Regions from separate parts of the Salipiger sp. 1_MG-2023 genome, predicted to be linked through region 2. Evidence: riboswitches for the same ligand, from Rfam matches in the RefSeq annotation. Region 2 holds a riboswitch; each other region holds the start of a gene.
The links. Region 2 has a riboswitch for thiamine pyrophosphate ahead of thiM (hydroxyethylthiazole kinase). Riboswitches for the same ligand answer to the same signal wherever they lie in the genome.

Region 1 (2,256 bases), on a different contig from region 2:
GGTCGCCCTCGGACAGCGTGGTGCTGGCGCGGGACGCCGCCGGAACGAAGGTCTCGTTCAGCGCGGTGGCGAGCTTTGCCTCGCCATAGCCAAGCTCGTCGAGCGCGGTGGCAAGCGTGGTCGATGCCAGCGTGGTGGCGGTGCCGTTAATCATGACTTTCATCCATGAACTCCGTTTTCTGACCGTCCAGCGCGGCGGCCACCGCCATCCGCGCCAAGGCGGGGGCAAGCAGAAAGCCGTGACGAAACAGCCCGTTAAGATAAAAGGTCTGCCCCCGCCGGCGCAGGCGGGGAAGGTTTCCGGGAAAGGCGGGGCGCGCATCGGCGCCGATTTCGACCAGCTCTGCCTCGCCAAAAGCCGGGTGCAGCGCATAGGCCGCCGACAACAGTTCGAACACCGAGCGCACGCTGCGCCGGTGACGCTCGTCGCTTTCGATCTGCGTGGCGCCCAGCATAAAGATCCCGTCGGCGCGCGGCACCACATACAGCGGATAGCGCGGGTGCAGCAGGCGCACCGGGCGGGCCAGCGCGATGTCGGCGCTGCGCAGGATCACCATCTCGCCTTTGACGCCGCGCAGGTCCGGCAGCGCATCTCGCGCGCTCAGCCCGCGACAATCAAAGGTCAGCCCCTCGGGCGTGGCCTCTCGCGGCTCAAAGCGCACGCCAGAGCGCTCCAGCCGGGCGCGCAGGGTCTGCAGGGCCGCGCGCGGGTCCAGATGCGCCTCGCTGGACATGTGCAGGGCGCGGCCAAAGCGCCCGGCAAGATCGGGCTCTAGCGCCGCAATCCCCGCGTCATCCAGCGCCACATGCCCGCTGGTGCGGCGGGCAAAACGGTCAAGCTCGCGCCGGTCGCGCCCGAGGGTCAGCACCAGCGTGCCCTTGCGGGTGACCGTGGCGCCCTGCCCTTCCCACCAGTCGGCGGATAGCTGGCCCAGCCGCACCACCGGTTCTTCGGCGGTTTCGCCTTCGCAGAACGGCGCCAGCATGCCGCCCGCCCACCACGAACAGCCATGCGGGCCGGGATCGGGCTGCGGATCGCAGAGTGTCACCTCGCAGCCCCGCGCCAGCAGTTCGCTCGCGGTGCAAAGCCCGGCCACGCCGCCGCCGATCACCATGGCGCGGGTCATGGCCGCGCTCCGGCGCATGGCGCGCTGCCCGTTCCGGCAGCGGCAATGCAAGCTGGTTGTGGCCTCATCTTTGGTCCTCCATCGGCGCGGGCGGTCGGCGCGGAAAGGAGGAGGGGGGCGCAGGGGCAATATCGCCGGGGTCTGCGCTCTCTCCGTTCCCTACGCCGGTATTGCCCGGATCAGGTTCGATGGGTTGGCACATGCCTCTCAGCCCCTGACGGGGCACCCCAACGGATTTCGCAAAGGCTAGCCGCTTCGCGCGCGGCCTACAAGGGCCGTCGCGGGGGATCGCGTCTGGATTGATGAACAGCCTCTGCCGCAGAGCGCCAAGACGGGTCAGCGGATGACAGCCGCCCGCCCCGCCGGAGACAGCGCCTCGATCAGATCAGAGCCCATCCCCGCCATCGCGTCGGCCAGCAGGCTCCCCGTCGTCGGCCCCAGCGTGAAGCCCTGATGCCCATGGCCGAAATTGAGCCACAGCCCGGCATGGCGCGGCGCCTTTCCGACAAGCGGCAGCATGTCCGGCAGGCAGGGGCGATGCCCGTACCACGGCTGATCCTCGACCACGCGGCCAAGGTCGATCTCGCGGCGCATCACCCGCTCGCCAAAGATCAGCTGCGCGCGATCGACCGGATCGGTCTGCCCCACCAGCGCCGCGCCGGTGGCCATGCGCAGACCTTGGGTCATCGGCGACAGCACGAGCCCGTGTTCGGAATCGACACAGGGGCGCTGAAGCGGCGCCGAGCCGGTGAAATGCTGGTGATAGCCGCGCTTCCACACCATGTTGACGCGATAGCCAAACGGTTTCAGAACTTCGGGCGACCAAGGGCCAAGGCAGATCACAGCATGTTCGCCGCTCAGCGGCCCAGCCTCGCCCTGCACTGTCCAGCCGCTGCCCTGCTGCGTCAGGCTTGCTGCGTCACCGCGCGCCAGCCTGCCGCCCCGAGCCACGAAGAGATCGGCATAGGCCCCGGTCAGCCGGCCGGGGCTGGCGCAGGTCCAGCTGCCGGTCCAGTGCAGCGCCCCGGCATAGCGGGTTTGAAACGATGGCTCTTCGCGGGCAAAGGCCGCGCCGTCGAGCGCGCGGAACGGCACGCCGAATTCCGCCTCCATGCGGTGGGCGTATTGC
Region 2 (2,256 bases):
GGATCATGCGGTCATCCATGATTGCATAAGATGGCGCGCGGCGGCGGTCATGTCCGGCGCGCGCGAGATGGCAGACACCACCGCAAGCCCGGCACCGCCGGCCGATTTCACGGCGGCGGCGTCCTGCGCGGTGATGCCGCCGATGGCGAGGCAGGGCAGGGCGCTGCGCGCTGCGATGCGGGCAAAGCCGCCGTGCCCGATGGGCGGGGCGTGGTCGGGTTTCGACGCGGTGGCATAGATCGGCCCGAGGCCGAGGTAGTCGACCCCGGCGGGCACATCGCCTAGCTGCGCCTCGTTCTCGACCGACAGGCCAAGGATCATGTCTGGACCGATGCGCTGGCGGATCTGCGCCGGATCGCCGTCGGACTGGCCGATATGCAGCACCGGGGCGCCGATGGCGAGGGCGATCGCGACCCGGTCGTTGATCACCAGCTGCGCGCCCAAAGGCGCGAGCCGGGCCATCAGATCGCGCGCCAGCGCGGCGAAGGCCGGGTCGGGCAGGGTCTTGTCGCGCAGTTGTACCCAGCCCGCGCCTCCGGCGGCAGCGGCCAGCGCCTGCTCGATGACCGGGGCGGGGGCCGTGGCATCGGTAATGAAGCACAGCGGCGGGATCATCGTGCCGCGATCCTTGCGCCCGCAGCCAGATCTTCGGGGGTGATCGCCGCCAGCGCATCGAGGAAGGCCACCTGAAACGAGCCCGGCCCGGCGCTGGCCATTCCTGCGCGTTCCCCGGCGAGACCATAGAAGGCCAGCGCCGCGACGGTTGCGTCGAACGGATTTTGCCCGACGCAGAAGGCCCCGACGATGCCGGTCAGCGAACACCCCAGCGCGGTGATGCGCGGCATCATGGGGTGACCGTTCGCAACCTCGGCGGCGCGCGTCCCGTCGGTGACGTAATCCAGCGCGCCGGTCACCGCGACTACGCCGCCGGTCTGCAGCGCAAGCGCGCGGGCAGCATCTTGCGCCGCGGCGACGCTGTCGGCGGCGTCGGCGCCCTTGCCCGCCGCTTGGGTTCCGGCGAGAGACAGGATCTCGGAGGCATTGCCCCGGATCACCGTCGGGCTCCGCGCCAGCAGCTCGGCGCCGAGCGTCCGGCGATACCCCGTCGCCCCTACCGCCACCGGATCAAGCACCCAGGGCTTGTCCGCGATGGCCTGCGCCGCGCCAATCATCGCCTCGGCCCAGGGCGGCGAGATAGTGCCGATGTTGAGGGTCAGCGCCTGTGCGATGCCGGCGAACTCGGCGGCTTCTTCGCGTGCATGCAGCATCGCGGGCGAGGCCCCCGCCGCCAGCATCACGTTCGCCATGATGTTCATCGCGACATAATTGGTGATGTTGTGCACCAGCGGCGCGGCGGTGCGCATGGCGTGCAGCGCCTCGGCGGCGCGCTGGTTTGCGGCTGTTGTGTCGCTCAACTCTGTCTCCTCCCGCGCGGGGGAAGACTGGCAGACAGAGGGCGCATGGCCGTTCAAGTCCTGCGCGCCTCCCTCCGCCGGCATTATCCGGTTCAGGTTCGAAGGGTGCGTCTCAGCCCGGTTTCCCGAGCGCCCCTGTCGCTAGTGCCGCGAGGGTTTCACCGTTGGCATGGCGCGTCAAGCCCTGCGGTTCAGGGCGGCGCGGGCTTGCCGTCGGGGGTGACTTGCGTCAGACCTCTGCGGGTGCGCCAACACCATACCGGAGACCCCGCGATGACCAAGCCCGACCTGATGATGCTTTGCCCGCAGCGCCCGGCTGCAATGGCGCAGCTTGACGCTGCCTACCGCCTGCACCGCTGGGATCTTGCGCCGGACAAAGAGGCGTTTCTGGCGCAGCACGGCCCGGCCTGCCGCGCGCTGGCCACCAATGGCCACGCGCCGCTGACCCGGCAGATGCTGGACCTGATGCCGCGGCTCGAGCTGGTCGCCTGTTCTTCGGCGGGGTTCGAAGGCTTCGATCTTGCGACCATGGCGCAGCGCGGCATTGCGCTGACCAACAGCTCGCCAGCGCTGTGCGACGACGTGGCCGACACCGCGATCCTGCTGATGCTGGCGGCGCGGCGCGGGCTGGTGGCGGCGGATGCCTGGGTGCGTTCGGGGAACTGGGCGCGCAAGGGGCCCTTTCCATTGCAGACCAGCGTTGCCGGCTCGCGGCTGGGGGTGGTCGGGCTGGGCACCATCGGGCAGGCCATCGCAGAGCGCGGCGCGGCACTGGGGATGCAGGTCAGCTACTGGAACCGGCGCGACAAGGGGGCGCAGTGGCGCTTTGTGCCGGACCTCG
Region 3 (2,256 bases), on a different contig from region 2:
ACCGCGTTGATCGACATCATCGCCGCCGCAAGATCGGTGTCGAGCTTGCCATAGATCGGCGCGCCCAGCCCGGCGGGGACGCCGCGGGCCACCACCTCGATCACCGCGCCGATGCTGTCGCCCGACTTGCGCAGCGCATCAAGGTCACCCGCCCAGTCCTGAGCGGTCTGGGCATCGGGGCACCAGAACGGGTTTTCGCCCACCTGCGCCAAATCGAACCGCGCCCGGTCGATGGCGCGCGGGCCCATCTGTACCATGTAGCCGGTGATCTCGATCCCCGGCGCCAGCATGTCCAGCGCGGCCCGCGCCAGCCCGCCAGCGGCAACCCGCGCCGCCGTTTCGCGCGCCGAAGACCGCCCGCCACCGCGATAATCGCGGATGCCGTATTTCTGCCAATAGGTGATGTCGGCGTGACCGGGGCGGAATTTCTCGGCGATCTCGCCGTAATCCTTCGACCGCTGGTCGGTGTTTTCGATCATCAGCTGCACCGGGGTGCCGGTGGTCTCACCTTGGAACACGCCTGACAGGATCTTCACCGCATCCGGTTCGCGCCGCTGCGTAGTGTATTTGTTCTGGCCCGGTTTGCGCCGGTCGAGCCAGAGCTGAAGCATCGCCTCATCAATGGCAACGCCCGGCGGGCAGCCATCGACGGTCGCCCCAAGCGCGGGGCCATGGCTTTCGCCCCAAGTGGTGACGCGAAACAGGTGGCCGAAACTGTTCAGGCTCATGGCGGGCTCCTCTGCTGACGGGTTCTGTTAGGGCAGCCGCGCCCGCGTCTCAAGGGAAATCCCCTTGCCAGAGGCCTTACGCGCCGCTACGAGTCAGCCCACCTCGGGGTGCCTGAGAGGGCTGAGATGCGCAATGCGAACCCGTTGAACCTGACCCGGTTAACACCGGCGGAGGGAAGGTGACGGCACCCAGATCACCGGGATAGCCCAGTCTTGCCCTCTCGCCGCAAGAATGGAGGATGCCATGAACACGGCCATCACCTTTGCAGCGGGATGCGTTCTGGCCAGCGGCGCGCTGGCGGACACCCCTGTCCTGACGGTTTACGCGGCGGATTACATCGCCTCGGAATGGGGCCCCGGCCCGAAGATCGAAGAGATGTTCGAAGAGACCTGCGGCTGCGATCTGCAATTCTCGCCCGGCGATCTGATGCCGCGCCTGCTGCTTGAGGGCGGGCGCACAGAGGCCGACGTGGTCATGGGGCTGAACAGCGACGTGACGAAGAAGGCGCGCGAAAGCGGCTTGTTCGCGCCGCACGGGGTTGACCTGTCGCCGCTGACGCTGCCGGTGGCGTGGGAAGATGACATTTTCCTGCCCTATGATTATAGCGCCACGGCCTTCATCTACGACACAACGCGCCTGCCGAACCCGCCCGAAAGCTTCGAGGCGCTGCTGGAGGCGGATGACGACATCAGCATCGTGATTCAGGATCCGCGCAGTTCGATTTCCGGTCTGGCAACGGTGCTTTGGGTCGAAAAGGTGTTTGGCGATCGCGCGCAAGAGGCTTGGGGCAAGCTTGCCCCCAAGATCCTGACCGCCACCAAGACATGGTCGGAAAGCTATGGCCTGTTCACCGATGGCGAGGCCGACATGGTGATGAGCTACGTCGCCAGCCCGGCCTATCACATCATCGCCGAAGGGGATCGCACCAAGAAGGCGGCGATCTTCCCCGAGGGGCATTACTTTATGGTGCAGCTCGCGGCAAAGATCGCCAGTACCGATCAGCCCGAACTGGCCGATGACTTCATGCAATTCGTCCTGTCGGAACCGTTTCAGACGATGATCGCCACCGGCGACTGGTCGTTCCCGGCGGCGCTGCCGCAGGAAAAATGGCCCGAAGGGTTCAAGGAATTGCAGATCCCCGAGACGGTGCTGTTCTATTCCGAGGACGAAGCCGCCGATCTGCGTGACAAGGCCATCGAGGCCTGGCGCGCGGCGTTGTCGCAGTAAGGGCTGGCGTTGACGATCTGGCAGGGGCGGGGCCCCGCCCTTGTTGCCGGGCTGGCCGTGGCGGCGCTGACCCTTGGTCCGGTGGCGGCGGTGCTCTGGCGGGCCGAAGGCCTCGGCGCGCCCGGCCCCGCCGACTGGCTGGCGGTCCGGTTCACCCTGATGCAGGCGCTGCTGTCGGCGGGGCTGAGCGTGCTGCTGGCGATCCCGGTAGCGCGGGCGCTGGCGCGGCGCCGGTTTCGCGGGCGCGGCGCGCTGGTGGCGTTGATGGGCGCGCCGTTCATCCTGCCGGTGATCGTGGCG

Region 1: another riboswitch for thiamine pyrophosphate. It lies ahead of Q4543_RS16960 (FAD-dependent oxidoreductase); the one in region 2 lies ahead of thiM (hydroxyethylthiazole kinase).
Region 3: another riboswitch for thiamine pyrophosphate. It lies ahead of Q4543_RS16330 (thiamine ABC transporter substrate binding subunit); the one in region 2 lies ahead of thiM (hydroxyethylthiazole kinase).

What each region holds. Positions count from the first base shown of each region.
Region 1 covers NZ_JAUOQN010000040.1:14,968-17,223, forward strand. Annotated here, with positions in the region: gene thiS (sulfur carrier protein ThiS) at 1-163, opposite strand, end outside; gene Q4543_RS16960 (FAD-dependent oxidoreductase) at 147-1,127, opposite strand; TPP riboswitch at 1,267-1,367, opposite strand; gene Q4543_RS16965 (FAD-binding oxidoreductase) at 1,464-2,256, opposite strand, start outside.
Region 2 covers NZ_JAUOQN010000066.1:8,729-10,984, forward strand. Annotated here, with positions in the region: gene thiD (bifunctional hydroxymethylpyrimidine kinase/phosphomethylpyrimidine kinase) at 1-7, opposite strand, end outside; gene thiE (thiamine phosphate synthase) at 4-615, opposite strand; gene thiM (hydroxyethylthiazole kinase) at 612-1,415, opposite strand; TPP riboswitch at 1,468-1,562, opposite strand; gene Q4543_RS20950 (2-hydroxyacid dehydrogenase) at 1,689-2,256, shown strand, end outside.
Region 3 covers NZ_JAUOQN010000037.1:35,106-37,361, forward strand. Annotated here, with positions in the region: gene aroC (chorismate synthase) at 1-728, opposite strand, end outside; TPP riboswitch at 823-922, shown strand; gene Q4543_RS16330 (thiamine ABC transporter substrate binding subunit) at 973-1,956, shown strand; gene Q4543_RS16335 (thiamine/thiamine pyrophosphate ABC transporter permease ThiP) at 1,966-2,256, shown strand, end outside.